DNA from 4 places in the Exiguobacterium sp. s26 genome. Region 1 is predicted to be linked to each of the others. Evidence: predicted binding sites of a transcription regulator. Region 1 holds the regulator's gene; each other region holds the start of a gene.
What was found. The regulator Rex, encoded in region 1, represses fermentation and respiration genes when NADH is low (regulators of the CRP and FNR family bind a similar motif). The targets are predictions, from matches to a motif close to TTGTGAAATATTTCACAA.
Positions count from the first base shown of each region.

Region 2: the regulator Rex is predicted to act here: its motif matches at 2,299-2,316, upstream of ric (iron-sulfur cluster repair di-iron protein).
Region 3: the regulator Rex is predicted to act here: its motif matches at 2,561-2,578, upstream of cydD (thiol reductant ABC exporter subunit CydD).
Region 4: the regulator Rex is predicted to act here: its motif matches at 2,168-2,185, upstream of KNP82_RS05215 (L-lactate dehydrogenase).

Region 1 is NZ_JACSLS010000019.1:8,392-13,548, reverse strand. Features, by position in the region: gene KNP82_RS15005 (ABC-F family ATP-binding cassette domain-containing protein) at 1-1,083, opposite strand, end outside; gene KNP82_RS15000 (redox-sensing transcriptional repressor Rex) at 1,233-1,889, shown strand; gene KNP82_RS14995 (twin-arginine translocase TatA/TatE family subunit) at 1,889-2,107, shown strand; gene tatC (twin-arginine translocase subunit TatC) at 2,110-2,898, shown strand; gene KNP82_RS14985 (FAD-dependent oxidoreductase) at 3,090-4,436, shown strand; gene KNP82_RS14980 (PspC domain-containing protein) at 4,470-4,652, opposite strand; gene KNP82_RS14975 (NADPH-dependent F420 reductase) at 4,776-5,157, shown strand, end outside.
Region 2 is NZ_JACSLS010000005.1:149,626-154,782, forward strand. Features, by position in the region: gene moaC (cyclic pyranopterin monophosphate synthase MoaC) at 1-379, opposite strand, end outside; gene KNP82_RS09895 (ABC transporter permease subunit) at 313-690, opposite strand; gene modA (molybdate ABC transporter substrate-binding protein) at 729-1,115, opposite strand; gene KNP82_RS15545 (molybdate ABC transporter substrate-binding protein) at 1,130-1,423, opposite strand; gene ric (iron-sulfur cluster repair di-iron protein) at 1,531-2,238, opposite strand; gene aceA (isocitrate lyase) at 2,386-3,666, opposite strand; gene KNP82_RS09915 (hypothetical protein) at 3,733-4,029, opposite strand; gene KNP82_RS09920 (malate synthase G) at 4,026-5,157, opposite strand, start outside.
Region 3 is NZ_JACSLS010000004.1:246,561-251,717, forward strand. Features, by position in the region: gene cydC (thiol reductant ABC exporter subunit CydC) at 1-811, opposite strand, end outside; gene cydD (thiol reductant ABC exporter subunit CydD) at 808-2,532, opposite strand; gene KNP82_RS08345 (Crp/Fnr family transcriptional regulator) at 2,661-3,347, opposite strand; gene KNP82_RS08350 (glycoside hydrolase family 31 protein) at 3,482-5,157, opposite strand, start outside.
Region 4 is NZ_JACSLS010000003.1:94,025-99,181, forward strand. Features, by position in the region: gene KNP82_RS05195 (1,4-alpha-glucan branching protein domain-containing protein) at 1-526, shown strand, start outside; gene rpmG (50S ribosomal protein L33) at 611-775, shown strand; gene KNP82_RS05205 (5-formyltetrahydrofolate cyclo-ligase) at 831-1,385, shown strand; gene KNP82_RS05210 (DUF92 domain-containing protein) at 1,364-2,134, shown strand; gene KNP82_RS05215 (L-lactate dehydrogenase) at 2,304-3,260, shown strand; gene KNP82_RS05220 (rhomboid family intramembrane serine protease) at 3,416-4,468, shown strand; gene KNP82_RS05225 (M42 family metallopeptidase) at 4,484-5,157, shown strand, end outside.

The DNA of each region.
Region 1 (5,157 bases):
GACGAGGGCGACCGATTCGCCGCGCTGCAGTTGGAAGCGGAGCTGCTGGGCGATTGGTTCCTCATAGCCGATGGCGAGGTCGCTGCCGCTCAATACGTCGTTCCCACTTTGGCGTTTAATCGAGAACGAGAGGACGGCACTACGCTCATCACCGTCCGGCGCTTCCATTCGGTCGACTTTCTCGAGACGCTTGCGGACACTCTGGGCCCGCTTCGTCGTCGTTGCCCGGGCGATGTTGCGCTGGATGAAGTCCTGCATTTTGGCGATCTCTTCTTGCTGTGATTCGAACTGTTTCTTTTCTTGCTCGTAGATCGCGGCCTTCTGCTCGAGATACTTCGTATAGTTGCCGACGAAGCGACGACTCCGGTGACGCGACAGCTCATAGACGACCGAGACGACGCGGTCGAGGAAGTAGCGGTCGTGGGAGACGATGAGGACGGCGCCTTTATAGCCGCTCAAATACTTCTCGAGCCAGCCGAGCGTCTCAATGTCCAAGTGGTTCGTCGGCTCATCCAGGATGAGCAGGTCCGGACTTTGGAGCAGCATTTTCGCGAGGGCGAGGCGCGTCCGTTGTCCGCCGGAGAGCGTGTCGATGCGGCGTTCGAAATCGTCCGGATAGAAACGCATCCCGTGAAGAACGGAGCGAATCGTTGCCTCGTATTGATAGCCGCCGCGGTCTTTGAACGTATGCTGTTCTTCATCGTAAGACGACAGCAGGCGCTCATAGGCGGCCGGGTCGTTCAAAATGCGCTCTGAACCCATGTCTTGCTCCATGCGGCGCAGCGTCTTTTCTTGTTCGATTAAATCGGTGAAGACATTGAGCATCTCATTCCAAATTGTCTCGTTGGATTCGAGTCCTGAATCTTGGGCCAGGTAGCCGATGGTGACGTCTTTTGGCTTCATGATGTCGCCCGAGTCGTAGTTGTATTCCCCGGCGATGACTTTGAGCAATGTCGACTTGCCGGCACCGTTACGGCCGACAAGCGCGACGCGTTCGCCTTCTTGAATTTCGAGTTTGACGTTCTCTAAAATCGGCTCGACGCCGAATGATTTCGATAAGTTATTGACTTGCAGTAGGATCAAGTGAAAAAACCCCTTTCTCTCTATTTAGTATACTTTATTTCTTCCCCTTTTCAGGTATATTCATTGAGTGGTCATGTGAATTCGTTTACAATCAAGGTGTATGAAATTAGATTCGTTTGAAACGCGTCGTAAAAAGGAGGCTCTTTCCGTTGAGTCAAAACGAACCAAAGATTCCGCAAGCGACAGCCAAACGGTTGCCACTATACTATCGGTTTATCCAAAGCCTACATTCATCAGGAAAACAGCGTGTCTCTTCTGCTGAACTGAGCGAGGCGGTCAAGGTCGATTCGGCCACGATCCGTCGCGATTTCTCGTACTTCGGTGCGCTCGGTAAAAAGGGATATGGCTATAACGTACAGTATCTGTTAGACTTTTTCCGTAAGACACTGAATCAGGACGAGATTACGAACGTCGCCTTAGTCGGGGTTGGTCATCTTGGGACAGCTTTCGTCAACTATAACTTCCTTAAAAACAATAACACACATATCGTCGTCGGGTTCGACGCAGACGAGACAAAAGTCGGCACGACGATGTCCGGTGTCCCGATTCATCACGTGGATGAGATGGAACAGATCATGAAACAAAACAAGATTGACGTCGCCATCTTAACGGTGCCGTCTACCTATGCGCAGCCTGTCGCGGATGACTTGGTCCGCTTCGGCATCAAAGGCATCTTGAACTTCACGCCGGCCCGTCTTACGGTGCCGGACACGGTCCGCGTCCATCACATCGACTTGTCGATCGAACTCCAGTCGCTCATTTACTTTATGCAACACTATCCATCTGCTGAGGGGGTCCATCAATAATGGAATTACTATCATCGTTGCTCGTCGTCGGTATTCCAGGAGGCGCAAGTATCTTCATTATCGCCATCGTCGCGCTCATCATCTTCGGGCCGAAGAAATTGCCTGAATTCGGACGCGCCGCTGGTCAAACGCTCCGTGAGTTCAAAAATGCCACGAACGGCATGATGAACGAACATGACGAGAAAGATAAGAAAGAACTTGAGAAGAAAGAGCAGTAATCATGAATCATCAACCTGATCAAGAGCGGGCGCTGTCCGATCACTTGACAGAGCTGCGGAGACGACTGATGCTGTCGGCATTTGTCGTCTTTGCCTTCTTTTTGATCGCTTTGCCGAGTGTCAAATACGTGCTCGCCTATCTGCAGGCGGACCTCGTCGAACGAGGGCTCGAACTGAACGCCTTTGGGGTCGCGGACCCGCTCATGATTTACTTGAACTTGGCGCTCGTCATCGGGCTCGTCGCATCCGGTCCGTTTCTACTGTATCAACTGTGGGCGTTCGTCGCACCTGGTCTGCATCCGAACGAGCGGAAAGCGACGCTCGCCTATATCCCGATCATCTTCATCTTGTTCCTGATCGGTCTCGCGTTCGCCTATTATTGGTTGTTCCCGCTCGTCCTCGATATCTCGACGGACCTCGGGCAAGACCTCGGGCTAACGCAAATCATCGGGGCGTCGAACTACTTCACGTTCTTGCTGCAACTGACCATCCCATTCGGACTGTTGTTCCAGTTGCCGGTCGTGACGATGTTCTTGACGCGCATCGGTGTCGTGACGCCGTACTTCTTATCAAAAATTCGGAAGTATGCGTACTTCGCCTTGTTCGTCATCGCCGCGTTCATCACGCCGCCGGATTTGACGTCGCATCTCATGGTGTCATTGCCGCTCTTCTTCTTGTATGAAATCAGCTTATCGATTTCACGCATCACGTACCGGGGCGTGCTCCGTCGTGAGAAAGAGGCGATGGTGAAAGAGCAGATGGATTTGATGAAACAAATGAATGAGAAGTGAGCATCGTTCCTTAACGGGACGGTGCTTTTTTGTTGTCACAGTGGGTGTTCAAACTTTCGACATATTTACGTGAAAAAGTGAGCAAAGGGATTGTCAAACCTTCTTGTGAAATAGTACACTAAGTTCAGAAAGTAAATGTGATATTTATCACAAATACTAACTTGCCTAACACTCAAAGGAGAGACAACCATATGAAAATCGCAGTCATCGGATGTACACACGCAGGAACAGCAGCCGTCAAAGGATTACTCGCCAAGCACGACAATCTCGACATCACGGTATATGAGCGCAACGACAACGTCAGCTTCCTCTCGTGTGGGATCGCCCTCCACGTTGGCGGTGTCGTCAAACGTGCTGAAGAGCTCTTCTACGCGTCACCGACCGAGCTCGAAGAACTCGGTGCGACGATGCGCATGAAGCACGACGTGTTGAACATCGACACGGAAGCGAAGACGGTCCATGCGAAAAACCTAGACACGGGAGAAGACGTCTATGACACGTTCGACCGTTTGATCGTCACGACTGGTTCATGGCCGATCGTCCCGACGCTTCCTGGCATCGAGATGACTGGGATTGAGCTCTGCAAAAACTATGGCCACGCCCAACGCATCATCGAGCGGGCAAAAGACGCGACGAACATCGCCGTCATCGGTGCCGGCTATATCGGCGTCGAGCTCGTCGAAGCGTTCGAAGTGTACGGCAAACACGTCACGTTCATCGATAGCGCCGACCGTATCTTGAACAAGTACCTCGACAAGTCGTTCACAGACCAACTCGAGGCAGACATGACGTCACGCGGCATCGACCTCGAGCTCGGCCAGACGGTCGAAGCATTCCGTGGAACTGAAGGGAACGTCACACACGTCGTGACCGATAAAGGTGAGTTCGAGGCCGACCTCGTCATCCTCTGTGTCGGCTTCCGCCCGAACACGGGACTCCTTCAAGGCCAAGTCGACATGCTCGGCAACGGCGCCATTATCGTCGACGAATATATGCGCACGAGCAACCCGGACGTCTTCGCGGCTGGTGACAGCTGTGCCGTCTATTACAACCCGGCGCGCACACACGCCTACATCCCGCTCGCGACGAACGCCGTCCGCATGGGAACGCTCGTCGCAGAGAACTTGATTGCACCGCGTGTCCGTTATCAAGGGACGCAAGGAACGTCAGGTCTTCGCCTGTATGATTGGAACATCGCCTCATCAGGTCTCACAGAAGAAGCGGCCGGCCTGTTCGGTCTTGACGTCGAGAGCGTCGTGATTGAAGATGCGTACCGTCCGGAGTTCATGCCGACGGCGGAAAAAGTCGAGTTCAAACTCGTCTATGAAGTCGGCACTCATCGCGTCGTCGGTGGACAAGTCCTCTCGAAAGCGGATATGACGCAAGCGGTCAACACGTTGTCGCTCGCGATCCAAAACGAGATGACGGTCGAAGAGCTCGCTTACGTCGACTTCTTCTTCCAACCGCATTACAACAAGCCATGGCACTTCATCAACAGCGGGGCGCTCGCAGCGATGAAAGATAAAGTCAACGCATAAAAATAACTCGGGAGCCGCGGCTTCCGAGTTTTTTTATAGATAGCGTGGGGCGTCCCTCATCGAGTTGGCGAGAACCATATAGATGAGGATGTTCCCCGGTACGATTAAAAAGAGCAGACGAACACCGAGCGGGGACAAATCGAAGTATTCAGCGATGCCGCCGCAGACACCGAAGAGTGAGCGGTTCGTGGCGGATTTGCGAAGCGGACGTTGCATAAGCGTGGCTCCCATCTCAACTATGATATGAAAATTTTACCATATAAATTGGCGACAAGCGTACAATGCACACAGGTTTTTCTTCGTCTGAAGCCGGGGAAGGGGTAAGAGAAAGGCTACGGCATGCAGAGGAAGAACTGTGAAGGGGAGTCGGAATATATGAAGATTGGTATTTTAGGTGCAGGGAAAGTCGGCCGGACGCTCGGGCGCAAGTTCGAGGACGTCGGCTATGAAGTGTTATACGGGACGCGCTCGGAGCGCGAGGGGACGATGTCGCTCCAAGAAGTGGCGTCGAACGCACAGATTCTCTTATTGACGACACCGTTCGCGGCGGCCGTCGATTTGATTCAATCGCTCCGGGACTTGGACGACAAAATTGTCATCGATGTGACGAATCCGATTGCCAAAGAGTTCGATTCCATCGAGCGGCCGGAAGGGAAATCAGGGGCCGAGCATCTGCAGGAACTTGCGCCGCACGTCCGCATCGTCAAGGCGTTCAATCAGA
Region 2 (5,157 bases), on a different contig from region 1:
ATGTCGGTCCGATGACGATGCCTTTATCGACTGCTTTCGTCATATCGTACACGGTCAAGGCAGCGACCATTGCTGCCGTCAACGCCTCCATCTCGACACCGGTATCGCCTTTCGTCTTCACAAACGACTCGATGATGAGCTGTGTCCCGTCCCATTCGAACGTCAAATCGACTTTTTTCAAGGCGAGCGGATGACACATCGGAATGATGCGGCTCGTCTCTTTGGCGGCCATGATGCCAGCCACTTGAGCGACAGCGAGTACATCCCCTTTTGCAAGACCCCCATCCGTGATGAGTTGTTTGAGTTCACCGCTCAGTTCAACTGATGTACGGGCCCGAGTAGTACGTGTCGTTTCCGGTTTATCCGAGACATCGACCATCCGCGTCCGGCCTCATACCATTCCGCATCGAGTTGTTTGAGACCGAGACGAATCGTTTGGTAGATGAGTGGGAACGCGGCCAAGGCGGACGCGATGACGTTCGCCTGTTTGGTGAACAAGATAGTAATCGGCAACAATCCGCCGATCCCGTTGTTCCCAAGGACAATCAAGGCGTATAGTCCGATGACTGTCGGCGGCAAGATGAGCGGCAGTAAAAACACCGTCTCCAGCAGCCGCTTTCCTTTGAATTGACGGTGATGCATGAAATAGGCCGCTCCGAAGGCGAGGACGAAGGCGCTCACCGTCGCCATCATCCCGACTTCGAATGTGAGTTAAAGTGGAGATTGCGTCATTTAGAAAATCCTTTCGCTAAAAAGTGAGCTTGGATATCATCGTCAAACAAACGCGCGTAAACATCGCGCACGTATGGGTTGTGCGTCAATCGGACCGCCGGATACGCGATCGTACCCGTCGTCAGTTCCGTCTTATAGACAAATCCCGCATTGGCGTCGCCTTGTTCGATGAGCGTCAACACTTGTCTCACATTCTGGGCGAACATGATTCGTGGTTCCACTTCTTCCCACACGCCTTCCACTTCTAGCGCCGCTTTCGCGTAGCGACCGGCCGGGACATTGACCGGGTCACCGATGACGATCCGAGCACATGCGTTTAAGTCGTCCCACGTCTCCGCGCACGGATTCCCTTTCGGTGTCACGAGCCACAGCTCGTTATGCAAAAACGCATCCCGCTCTAGAATCGGGATTTGTAATCGGTCGACATCTCAACGCTCGCGGCTAAAAAGATATCTGCCGGAGACCCGTGATCGATTTGTGCTCGCAAGGCGCCGCTCCCGTTCGTCACGACCCGAACGTCGATCCCATCGAATTCCGCTTCAAGTTGTCGCTCGACCGCTTCTAAAGCCGGTCCTAAGCTTGCCGCCGCCAAAATGGTCACGGTGGTGTCCTCCGAATCTGAACTCGACCAGACTTGACTTAGTAATAAGGCGACCGTCACCCCTACGATGACTCCACTCACCCGTTTCATGATTAATCACTCCTTTGCCTCCCCTTTATCGTAGCGCTTGATTTGCCTCCCATCTGTATCAAACGTCACAAAAAGACACCCCCACGTAAGTAGAGGTGTGCCACTGCTTAAGCGAACGTGCGCGCCCGCGGGAATAAAATGTTGTTTTCGAGATGAATGTGTTCAAATGTATCCGATTCGAGCGCTTCTAACCGTTGATAGACAAGACGATACGTCCCACACGCTCCTTCAGGCGGCGTATAGTCGTTCGTGATTTGACGCAACTCTTTTAAAATGTCACCGGCTGCCGCGTGTTCTGACTCGAGCGAGGCCAAGATGTCATCAAGCTCCCGTCTCGTTTCAGCTGTCGGTGCCGTCTCGTGACGAAGCAACGTCGGGAAGTCTTCTGTCTCTTCTTTGACGATATGTTGTTCAAGTTCCACTTTCAATTGATTGAACAGTTGATGAATGCGTCCGAGGTGCGGATGGTTTTGTCCGTGAACCCGGAACACTTTTGTCACATATGGTGTGAGCTGTGGCAATTCGTCCGTCAAAAACTGGTGATGCTTATAAATGATGTGCTCAATCAATTCCGATGAAGAAGCAGCATCCCAATCGATGCTCTTCTCGTTCATCTCTTGCTTGCGTTGATAGAGCGCATTGACTTCTTCTAAAATGTCTTCCGTCGACCGTTTCGATTTGTCAGTCGCTTCAGCGAGTGGCCGGTTGCCGCCACAACAAAAATCGATTCGGTTCCGTTTGAAAATGTCTGCCGCTTGCGGGCATTGTTTGACGATTTCAGATACGTGCGTATCGCCCGTGAATGTCTGTGTCATCTGTCATAACCTCCATATTCATTTTGACATGTTCAGCGTAGCAAAAGTTTGACGACAAAAATGTGAAATACGTCACATTTAAGTGAACAGGATGCACGCGTTCTGAATTTGGACACAAAAAAAGCCCCTCTTGTGGAGGGGCGACGCTTAATGGGACGGCGCTTCAAATTGTTCTGCCTCGGTCGATCCGGTCAGCGCCGTCGTTGACGACTGGCCTCCCGAGATGACGAGAGACACCTCATCGAAATACCCGGTCCCGACCTCACGTTGGTGACGTGTCGCCGTATAACCGTGCTGTTCTGCACTGAATTCGGCCTGTTGCAGTTCCGAGTAGGCGGCCATCCCGCGGTCTTTATACCCGCGTGCGAGTTCGAACATGCCGAAGTTGAGCGAGTGGAAGCCAGCGAGCGTGACGAATTGGAATTTGTATCCCATCGCACCAATCTCTTGTTGGAACGTTGCGATCTCGTCATCCGACAACTTCTTCTTCCAATTGAATGACGGCGAACAGTTGTAAGCGAGAAGTTTGCCCGGATACTTCGCATGAATCTCATCCGCGAATTGACGCGCTTCGTCCAAATCAGGCTCGGACGTCTCGCACCAGACGAGGTCGGCGTACGGTGCATAGGCGAGACCGCGTGCGATCGCCTGTTCGATTCCTGCCTCGGTCCGATAAAACCCTTCTGGCGTCCGGTCGCCGACGATGAACGGATGATCGATTGGGTCGATGTCGCTCGTAATCAAGTTCGCGGCGTGGGCGTCGGTCCGGGCGACGATAATCGTCGACACCCCCATGACGTCTGCCGCGAGACGTGCGGCAATCAAGTTTTTCACGGCCGTCTGTGTCGGCAGCAACACTTTGCCGCCGAGGTGACCGCACTTCTTCTCCGACGACAGTTGATCTTCTAAGTGAACGCCGGCTGCACCCGCCTCAATCATCGCCTTCGTCAACTCGAACACGTTGAGCACACCGCCGAAACCGGCTTCCATGTCAGCGACGATCGGGGCGAACCAATGCGTATCGCCTTTCCCTTCCGCCGTTTGAATTTGATCGGCCCGTTGAAGCGCCTGGTTAATCCGTTTGACGACGCTCGGCACCGAGTTAGCCGGGTACAGGCTTTGGTCCGGGTACATGTGCCCCGACAAGTTCGCATCGGCGGCGACTTGCCATCCGCTCAAATAGATGGCTTCGAGACCCGCCTTCACTTGCTGGATGGCCTGGTTCCCCGTCAACGCCCCGAGCGCGTGGACGTAGTCCCGCTCGTGGAGTAACTCCCATAACCGTTCCGCTCCTTTTGTCGCGAGCGTATGCTCGATTAGTACCGATCCCCGAAGTCTCATCACGTCTTCGACTCCATATGGACGTTCGACCCCGTTAAACCGTTCCGACTGTAACATATCCTCTAGCTGCATTTGTTGTTCGTTCATATCCATTCCTCCTGTATTATATTAACTTATATATTTACCGTTTGTTATATAACAGATAATGCGAGCTTAATCCAAGTATGCACAGCATTCGAGCGCCGCTTTGAATGACGAGTGCTCCATGCCGCAGCAACGACAGACGTTTTCTTCGTCACGATCTTCTGGTTTACGGAATATGACGACCTCTTCGACCGGCTCTCTCATGATTTGGAGCGACCCGTCGGCCCGGTCGAGCACGAGGCGCATCAAATCGTTCCCATAGACGAACGCCGTGTTAGCGAGCGCCGCTGTCGATTCCCCCGAGACGATCCGACGGACGACCCAACGTTCAATCAACTGTTCGCTTTCGATTTTTTTCGTTGTCATGATGATGCTCCTCCTTTTAAATTCGGTTCTAATGTCACTTGTTGTAAAAACTGTCGGCGGCGCCGGTGCAGGATTGGTTCCGTATATCCATTTGGTGATGCATCGCCTTCGAACACTAACTCTTTCGCCGCTTGATAGGCGATGGAGCAGTCTACATCTGGCGCCATCGGACGATAGTGCGGATCTTCCGCGTTTTGCGCGTCGACGACCTCGGCCATCCGGTAAAGCGTCGCTTCGACTTGTTCACGGCTACAGATTCCATGGTATAGCCAGTTGGCGACATGTTGACTCGAAATACGAAGCGTTGCTCGGTCTTCCATCAACCCGACATGATGAATATCTGGCACTTTGGAGCAACCGACACCTTGCTCGACCCAACGGACGACGTAACCGAGCAACCCTTGCAGGTTGTTCTCGAGTTCCTCGTTCACTTCCTCATCTGTATAGAGACGCGTGGCGAGTGGTACCTCGAGCAGACGCCCTCGCTCAGTTGCTGGATCAAACGAACGATTCGCCAACTCACGCTGAACGTCAAACGCATCGACTTGATGGTAATGCAGCGCATGAAGCGTGGCCGCCGTCGGGGACGGCACCCAAGCCGTCGTCGCCCCGGACCGGACATGATTGCTTTTTTCACGCATCATGTCGCGCATCCGATCGGGCATCGCCCACATCCCTTTCCCGATTTGCCCGCGTTGATGGAATCCTGCGTCAAGCCCGATCTGGACATTCAGACGTTCATAAGCATCGAGCCACTCCGATGTTTTCATCTCGCCTTTCTTGCGCATCGGTCCGAGCGTGAGCGAGGAGTGAATCTCATCGCCCGTCCGGTCGAGGAATCCGGTATTGATGAAGACGATGCGTTCCTTCACTTGCTCGATACAGTTCTTTAAATTAAGCGACGTGCGTCGCTCCTCGTCCATCACGCCGACTTTGAGCGTGTGACGCGGTAACTCGAGTACATCTTCAATCGCATCGAACAAGTCGTTCGTGAACGCGACTTCCTTAGATCCATGCATCTTCGGTTTGACGATATAGATGGAGCGTTCGCGGGAATTTCGTCTGGCATCAAGATGGCGGCTCGCGATGAGCGCAGTGAAAATCCCGTCCAAGATCCCTTCCGGTACT
Region 3 (5,157 bases), on a different contig from region 1:
ACTCGCCGTCGACGACGAGATACGCCCCGATGGCAAGAACACCCCACGAGACGAGCAGGGATGCCGCCACGACGAGTGACGAGTTGAAGAACTGATTCGTCACATCCCGCTTCTGCGCTTCGGCGTAACGGTCACTCTGTTCGAGCAGCTCGCCGCGTGTCCGTCCAAGTTGATGATGAAGCAACAAATCGCGATATCCGTACATCATCTCTGTCATCCCACTCGACAGGTCACCCCGTAAGGCGCGAAGCTCGCGGTCGTGCTTGGCACGGATTCGGGCGAAGAACGCCGGAATCAAAAAGCCGGTCACGAACACACCGAACAAAATCCAGAGGCTGACCCACATCGAGAAATACGTGACGAAAAAAATCGTACTCAAGAAGACGAGCACCAAGATAATCGGCGGATAGAATACCCGTAAAAAGTAGTTTTGCAAGCTCTCGACGTCACCGACGACGCGAGCGAGCAAATCTCCGCTCCGATACTTGGCAAAGATGCTCGGCACGAGCGGTTCGAGCTGGCGGTAAAACCGGACCCGCAACTCGCTCAAAATCGTGAACGTCGCCCGGTGCGAGGCAAGGCGCTCTTGATAACGCGCACTCGCCCGAATCACACCGAACAATTTAATCAAAACGACAGGCACCATGAGCGCATAGAGCGGCGGTACGAGACCGGCCCGTGAGACGAGGTAACCGCTCGCCGCGAACAAGGCGACGGCCGCGATGCCGGCCACGTACCCAAAGAAGATCGAGAGGACGATATCCTTCTTCTCGCGCATCATCCATTTCGTGATCGTCCAAAGTGAGTTCATCCTCTCACCCCTTTCTGTAGCGTGAACAAGTCAGCGTATTGCGGAACGCTGAGCAATTCGTCATGCGTACCTTGGGCGAGGAGCTTCCCATCGTCCATGAACCAAATCGCGTCCGCCTGCTTGATCGTATGCAAGCGATGCGCGACCGTGACAAGCGTCGCCTCGCGCGACAACTCCTCAATCGAGCGCCGAACGATTTGCTCCGTCACTAAATCGAGCCCTGTCGTCGGTTCATCGAACAAGATGATGCCCGGTCGTTTCAAGAAGGCGCGGGCCAAGGCGAGCCGTTGCCGTTCGCCTCCAGACAATCCATAACCGCCTTCACCGAGTTCGGTATGAATGCCGTTCGGCAATTGCGCGATGACATCGTTCAATCCGGCTGCATTCGCGGCTTCAAGGATGTTTATCTCGTCGGCCGTTTCCCCGAGGGCGATATTATCGGCGACGGTACCGGCGAACAAATACGGATTTTGTGAGATGTAGCCAATCGTGTCATACCATGACGAATCGGTGTATGTCTCGAGCGGTTCTCCGTCGACGAGGACACGTCCACTGTCCGGTTTCACGAGCCCGGACAACACGTTCAATACGGTCGTCTTACCGGACCCGCTCGCCCCGACGAGCGCCACGTGGGCACCGGCAGGAATCACACCGCTTAATGGATGCAGCGTAAAGCGTCCACCTTCATAGGCGAACGAGACGGCGTCGAGCTCGAGGTCGGGTGTCGGGCTCGTCAACGTCCGGTCGCCCCAGGTCAAGCGTTCATCCGGTGCATCGAGCGCCTCGAAAATACGGTCGGCCGCCCCCATGCTGCCTCGTCCGGTGTGGAACGCACCGCCGAGGTCTTTGATGGCCAAATAGTATTCCGGGGCCAAGACGAGAATCAAAAAGCCGGAGAAGAACGTCAAGTTCTCCCAGACGACCATTTGGAGCGCCACTTCGAGTGCGACGACGCCCGTGCTGAGCATCGAGATGAACTCGAGCATGAGACCCGACAGGAACGCCGTCTTCAAGACGACCATCGTCGCGTCGCGGAAATCGAGACTGCTCTTTTCAATCGCTTGCGCCTCACGCTCGGTCCGACCGTATAGTTTGAGCGTCGTTAATCCTTGCAACACGTCCAAGAACTTGCCGGAGAACTGATTCATTTTCTCCATCTGCTGTTCTGACTTCTTCTGGGTCGCAATCCCGATGATGATGAAGAAAATTGGGATGAATGGAGCCGTCACCATCATGATGACGCCTGAAATCCAATGTTGGCTGAAGACGACGACGAGAATGAGTAGTGGAATAATCGACGTTTGAATGACTTGCGGCCAATATTGGCTAAAGTAGGCATCGACTTCGTCGACCGCGTCCATGAACACGCTCACCTTTTTACCGGATTGACCGGATAGTGACGTCTCAATCGGATTCGACGTATAGCGGTCGAGCAATTGCAATCGGAGTGTTCGTTTCGCCTTTTCTGACAGGCTCGCTCCAATCCTCCCCGACATATAGCCGAAACCAGCTCGTGTGACGAGCGCGAGGATGAGCCACCCGAGCGTCGGAACGATGCTTTCAAACGATGCATTTTTTAAAAAGACTTGATCGACAATGTCGACAATCAAATAGGCTTGAGCTAAAATCGACAACCCGATCATCACTGCCGCGATGATGAGTCCGACGATATGGCGTTTTTCTGCTAAAGCGAGAGCTTGCAGTCGTTTCACTGCGTTCATCCTTTCTATCAATCAGGAGACTTTTTCTTTGTGAGGATTCTCACTAATTATACCTGATGCACCCTTGCAAGGCGAACGCTTCGCTTCCTCAGACATGCAAAAAACGCCACGTCCCACACGCGGCGCCATCACAGCGACTGTTCAAAATATTCAGGATGACCGATCATCAATTCCCGCGCATCAAATTGAAGCACGTCTTCTTTTCGCAACCGCGACAAGATGTTCGATACGGTCTCTCGTGACGTGCCCGACAAGCGCGAAATCTCAATCGTCGTGAACGGGCAGCGGACACGAACGCCCGTCGCTTCCGCCTCCCCGAGGTCTTCAATCAAGTAATGAATCGTGTTGAGCACCCGGTCGGTCGCACTCGGTGTGATGATGTCCTGGACACGGCGCTCGTGCAAATCGAGAATCCGGTTCATCTGTCCGACGATGTGGAGCAACATCGATGCGTTCCGCGAGACGAGTTGTTCGAATCGATCGGTCGGCATATAGATGACCTCGATATCGGTCAACGCCTCGGCTGAATGTTGATAGTACGGTTCCGTCAGCAAGCCGCGATACGGGAACAACTGCTTCGGTTTCAAGTAGTCCGTATATTGATGTGTCGCCGTCTCGTTGCAACGTTCAAGCTTCACATAACCGCTAATCAAGAAATAGACCCGTTCCCGGGGATCGCCCTCTATGAACAAGAGTTGACCTTTCCGATACGTGCGGCAATAGACATGCGGCAACAGCGCCTCGAGCTCTCGTGTGGCACATTTGGCGAACACATCAAGCTGTCTCAAATCGTCCACCGTCCATTTTGGTTTCATGTCGCATCCTCCAATCCATCTTGCCTCTCTTTTAAGTATAAAGCGACCTCTTATTGAAAACGCTTACAAAATCCGACGATTTTCTGACAAAAAAAGAAGGGCATGAACCGCCCCTCTTCGTCACAATAAAGTATTCAGTCGAGCATCAATTCCATGATCGCGTCTTGCAGGTCGCGATCGAGTTCGAGCGCATGTAAATCGAACAGCCATGCTTCGAGTCGCGTCTTCGCCGCCGCTGACCGGTATAACCGGTCTTTTAAATCGTATGAGATTTCCGCACGGTCCAAGAAGCGATACAACCGATCGAGACGATGGTCGTTCGCCGTCACATCGACCGGGAGTTCCACGGTCAGCTCGTCTCTGATCGGTCCGAGCTCGAGGCGAAGCGTCTGTGTCTCCCGTTTGTATTCACCAGACCCGGTCACCCCTCGAAGGAGCAACGTGACATGGCGGTCCACCGGTAACACAGACCGGTCACCTGTCACTTGGATATGAAGGCTCCGTTCCTCCCAATCGAGCGTGAACGTCGTCTCGGCGTAGGCTCCCGTCTCATAGCCACGGTCCTTCCCATTGTCTTCATAGAGCGTGAACGTGTTCGAGGCGCCTGGGAAGATGAGCACTTCCAAATCGGCCGGGTTGTCGGTATCGTTTCGACCCGAATGGTGTGGTGCCATCGGGATAATCGCCCCGGCTTTGGCGAACACCGCCTGATCTTCGAGCCCACGGAACATGCGAACCGATTTGTCTCCGCTGTAGCGATGACCCGTGAAGAAGTCGAACCAGTCGCTTTTCGGTAGCCAGACGTTCGTCGCCGCCACGTGGAGCTGTCGATTCATCGGTTCGACGATTGGGGAGACGATGAGTTCACTGCCGAAGTAATACTCATTCGGCACCTCATATGCCGCGTCTTCGTCCGGGTGCTCGTAATACATCGGTAAGACGAGCGGCAAGGCGCCGACATGATTTCGCCAGTTCATCGTATAGGTATATGGAATCAATTGATGGCGCAGACGCAGGAACGTCTTCATCGACCGTTCCGCCTCGAGACCGAAGCGCCACGGCTCCTTGCCGTTGAACGTACTCAATGTCGAGTGCAGTCGCATAATCGGGCTGAATACACCGAATGCGACCCAGCGCGCGGCGAGTTCATCATCTTTCGACCCACGATAATGGCCGCCGATGTCATGACTCCACCAGCCATAGCCGATATTGGCCGCCGTCGCTGTAAAGTATGGTTGGAAGGCCAGGGACGCCCACGAAATCAACGTGTCGCCCGAAAAACCGACCGGATACCGATGGCTGCCCGGCCCGGCGTAACGGGAGAAGATGAGCGGACGGTTGCCGTCACGGGCGATGTCGGCCGCATGATAGTGATTTAACATCCAGAGCGGGTCGAGCCCCTCCATTTTCGAGGTCGAGCCTTGTTGCCAGTCAATCCACCAAAAATCGACGCCGTCGACTTCATGCGGATGGTGCATCTGCTCGAAATAAGCTTGAATGAAGCGCTTATCAGAGAAGTCGAACGGAATGCGGTCACCCTGGGACGGGTCGATGCCCATCGCCTCGGCCATCGCCGTATACTGATCTTCGAAGGCACGCACGCCGTCCGCCGGGTGCAAGTTCAACGTGACGAGCAGACTCTCTTGTTTGAGCCACGTCAAGAAGCCTTTCGGGTCCGGGAACAGGTTTTTATTCCATGAATAACCCGTCCATCCGCTCCCGTATTCTTCGGGGACATCGGTGACGTGCCAATCCATGTCGATGACGCTGACCGAGAACGGGATGTCTTCTGTCTTAAACCGACGCATGA
Region 4 (5,157 bases), on a different contig from region 1:
CGAGGTCGAAGCCCGGGCGGCGGAAGGCGAGATGGTGTACGTCTTGACCCCGTTCAAGGAAGGGTTACCGGAGTATGAACGTCACAACCACGTCCACGTGTACCGCGTCCGTCTGACGAGCCCGTTCTTGGAGCACGTGATGAACCAAGTCGCGGCCCAAAACGTGGCGTACGTCAAACTTGCGCATGAGCTCGTGGCCAAAGTTCCGTTCAAAGCGATCCATCAATTTGATTGGATGACGATTCCTGCGGCACGTTCGCTTGCGAAAGCACTACAAGTTCCGTTATACTCAACTATGTTGTCCTTTGAAACGACCCGCAATCCGCACGGACACGGCGGTCTGTTCGACGCGATTCACCGAATCGAGAACAGCGTCCTCGCTGAAGCCGACACGGTGTACATCTGCGAACAACTATCGACTGAGGAAGTCGGAATGCGCTATGCGATTGGTGATAACGTAAAAACCTGCCTGCCGCTCGATGCTTCGCCATACGGGCAAAAACGTTTGAAAAAGAACACGAAATAACCTTGCTTTTTCAAATAAAAATTGGTAGGATAATTGAGTATGCTTAGACTGTAAAGCAAAAGCACTTGATACAACATTAGTAAGATGGGAGTGAAAGAAATGCGCGTTAAAATCACACTAGCTTGCACAGAAACAGGCGATCGCACGTACATCACGAAGAAAAACAAACGTAACAACCCAGAGCGCCTCGAATTGCGCAAATACAACCCACGTCTCCGTCGTCACACGCTTTACCGCGAAGTGAAATAATGAGACTGGCCGTCACTCATGTGGCGGCCTTTTTTTTGAACAAGGGGGAATTGAAGTGATTGAAAAGAAACAACTTCGGCAAGACGTACATCGTCAAATCCGTGAACTCGACGACAGGTCGGACCGGGACCGCGTCATCATACATACATTGACCGAACTGAAGGCGTGGCAAGAGGCTGATACGGTGGCTGTCACGCTCGCCCTCGATTTAGAGATTGATACGTTGCCGCTCATCCGCTTAGCATGGAAGGCAGGAAAATCGGTGTTTGTGCCGAAAGTTACGAAACAGGGACTCACGTTCCATGAGATTCATTCGCTAGAAGACCTCGAGCCGGGCGTCATGAATATATTGGAGCCGACGACTGAAGCGACGATGCGCTCGATTGACGTCTGTATCGTCCCCGGCCGCGTGTTTGACCGGTCCGGCTATCGAATCGGATGGGGAGGCGGCTACTATGATCGCTACCTCGCCACGTACAAAGGGACGACCATCGCGTTGGCCTATGACGTTCAACTGCTCGATGAGATCCCGATTGAGCCACACGACATTCCTGTCGAATTCATCGTGACGGAAAGGGAAACGATTTTATGTTCGCCATCTTCGTTGTAACTTGTCTGGTGGCCTTTGCCGGCTATCGATTGCGCTCGTTGACCCGCTCCGGTGCCGTCTTGACGGTCGTGACGGGGACGGTCATCGGCTACGGTTTCGGTTGGTTCGGGCTCTATTTACTCGGTGTCTTCTTCTCGACATCGTCGCTCGCCTCGAAATATCGTGCCCGGGACAAGGCGCCTGTCGATGAGATTGTTGAGAAATCGGGTCCCCGTGATTTCGTACAAGTGCTCGCCAATGGGGGCGTCGGCATGGTGACGGCGCTTGGAATGATTCTTGCGCCAAACGACGCCTGGTTATTCGCCTATGTCGCCTCGATTGCCGCGGCGACGAGTGATACGTGGGGATCTGAGTTCGGCGTCCTCGCCAAGCAGAAACCGCGCTCGATTCGGACGTTCCGTGAAGTCGAACCGGGAACGAGTGGTGGGGTGTCCGTGTTCGGTACGGTCATGTCGATTGTCGGGGCCACGGTCATCATCCTCGCCTCGCTTCCATTTATCGAGATCGATGTGACGTTCGCGCTCGTCTTGATTGCTCTCGGATTGAGCGGCAGCGTCGTCGACACTTTGTTAGGGGCCACGGTGCAACGGAAATATCGATGCCGTGTGTGCGGCAAATTGACCGAGAAGAAAATGCATCATCGTGAGCCGACGGCTTATGTGTCGGGCTGGCGTTTTCTCGGCAATGACGCCGTCAACTTTTTGTCGATCGCCGCGGCCGCGACGATTAGTTTCCTCTTGTTACGATGAGGGTAGTACAGAAAATGTAGATGTTTCAAACGAATGTGAATTTTGTCACAATATCGCCAAAGTGAAAACGGTTTCCCTAGTAGTGAGTGTTTGTGAATGATGTTACAATCTTTATGTAACAGACATAACAAAAACATGAAACAGATTGTTCGAAGGGTGGAGAATCAATATGGAAACATTAAATCATGCAAAAGTAACACGCGTCGCGCTCGTTGGGGCCGGAGCGGTCGGTGCCAGCTTTGCGTACCAATTGACGACAGCAAGTCTTTGTGAGGAACTCGTCATTATCGACATCAACAAATCGAAGGCGGAAGGCGAAGCGATGGACTTGAACCACGGCGTCTCGTTCGCTTCTTCACCGATGCGCGTCTGGGCAGGGGACTATACGGACTGTGGTGCAGCAGATATCGTCGTCATCACTGCCGGTGCTCCGCAAAAACCGGGTGAAACTCGCCTCGACCTCGTCGAGAAGAACGCCAAAATCATGAAATCGATGATTGGGGACATCATGGCATCTGGATTCGACGGCATCATCATCATCGCCTCGAACCCGGTCGACATCATGACACATTTGGCTTGGAAATACTCAGGTTTACCGAAACACCGCGTGTTCGGATCAGGAACGGTACTCGATACGTCACGTCTCCGTTACATGCTCGGTGACTATTTCAACGTCGATCCACGCAACTGCCACGCCTACATCATGGGTGAGCACGGAGACACGGAATTCGCGGCCTGGAGCAACGCCCGCATCTACGGGAAGTCGGTCGAGCAGTTGCTTGAAGAGAACGACGAGTATACATGGGAAGACCTCGAAGACATCTACGTCAACGTTCGGGACGCGGCGTACCACATCATCGAGCGCAAAGGCGCGACGTACTACGCCATCGGCCTCGGTTTGCTCCGTCTCGTCAAGGCTGTGCTCCGTAACGAGAACACGTTGTTGACGGTCGGCGCACATTTAGATGGTGAATACGGCTTGAACGATATCCATATCGGTGTACCGGCCATCATCAACCGCCAAGGAGTCCGTCAAGTCGTGGAAATCGAGTTGTCAGACGAAGAAAAACAAAAGATGCATCATTCGGCAGAAGTGTTATTGAAAACGATGCAACCTGTCTTATAAGAACGATTACTCGTTCTGTCATGACCGTAGTTGGCTCCCGCCACTACGGTTTTTTTGTGGACCGACGGAAGAGCGGGGCAGATTGGGGCGATGCTCGATTTTGTCGTCCTGCCTAAATTCCTTTAGAATGAAAGTATAGAAGGAGGTGAGCCAACATGACAGAACCAGCTTGTTTTTGGGAAGATGTATATCGTGCCGTCGAAGCAGGAGGACGCATCGAGGGCGTCTTAGAGCCGTCGCGGGCACTTTTATTGTTCGACACGAAAGCGGGGGATGTCTATCACCTCTACATACGGACAGATAAGGCGTGGGCGAACCATGTCGCCTTGGACGTCGAGGCGGTCATGAACTCGTTTCGCTTGGCCCGAATCGGCCGCGAGAAGCTCCATGTCCACATTTATGGTGACCCGCTCGTCGATGAAGAGCGTCTGTCGTCGCTCACGTTCCCGATTGCGGCAAAAGTGAAGCTCGAGATGCGGCCGTGCGCCGAAACGGAAACGTCATATCGCCCGCGTGCCGTCGCCCTCGACCAACAACGGAAAAATGAACTGAAGCAACGGTTCGCCTTTGGGAAGCCTCAGTTCGTCTATGCGCTCATGTTCGTGACGTTCCTCGTCATGTGGTTCGCCGAATCAATCGGCTCGACGCTCGATCCGAACACGCTCATCCGCTTCGGTGCGAAAGTGAATCCTCTCATCGACGAAGGAGAATGGTGGCGTCTGATCACACCGATGTTCCTTCATATCGGTTGGTTCCATTTCGCCATCAACATGTTCGCGCTCTGGTCACTCGGCCCGCTCGTGGAACGGATGTACGGGTCGACGCGTTTCGCCACCATTTATCTGTTGGCAGGTGTCATCGCCACGGTCGCCTCGTATGCGTTCAGCGAAGCCATCTCGGCCGGCGCGTCCGGGGCATTGTTTGGGCTTGTCGGCGCACTGCTCTATTTCGGACTGCGCGACCGCTCCTTATTTATGAAGACACTCGGCCCTCCACTGTTTATTATGTTAGGATTAAACGTGGGACTCGCTTTCGTCCTTGGCGCTAGTTTGGACCATTCCGCACACGCGGGTGGACTCGTCGGGGGCTTTCTGATGGCGGGAGTGGTCGGCTTACCGGATGAACATGTGAAGAAACGTCGCCTGCTATTTGCGGGGCTCGTGTTCGTGGCGTCCGGCATATTATTTTGGCTCGGCTACAATCGATGACAAAGGAGTAAGGGTATGATTGAAACGTTGAAGCAATTGGTTGAAATTCCAAGTCCGTCCGGGATGACGGACGAGGCGATCGGATTCGTCGAACAAGAACTGACGGCACTCGGGATCCCCACGAAACGCTTGAACAAAGGGGCGCTTCTGGCGACATTTGAGGGCAAATCGAATCGAGCCCGCCTGTTGACGGCCCATGTCGATACGCTCGGCGCGATGGTGAAAGAAATCTTGCCGAGCGGCCGCTTGCGCTTGACGCAAGTCGGCGGATACGCCTGGACCGCAATCGAAGGGGAGAACTGTCTGGTTCATGCCGAGACGGGTGCGCCGATTGAAGGAACGATTCTCATTCATCAATCGAGCGTCCATGTCTATAAGGATACGAATAGCGCCGAACGGACGGCGTCAACGATTGAAGTGCGCTTGGACGCGGACGTCCATACAGCCGAAGACGTAAGGGCCCTCGGTATCGAGGTCGGGGACTTCGTCTCATTCGACCCGCGCTTCCGTCAGACCGACGCCGGTTATATCAAATCACGTCATCTCGATGACAAGGCGTCCGTTGCCATCTTGCTCGATTTGGCGAAAGATCTGGTCGAGGCGGAGTTGCCACACCCGGTCCATTACTTGATCTCGAACTATGAAGAGGTCGGGTTCGGGGGCAACGCCGGAATTCCCGAAGCGGTGAC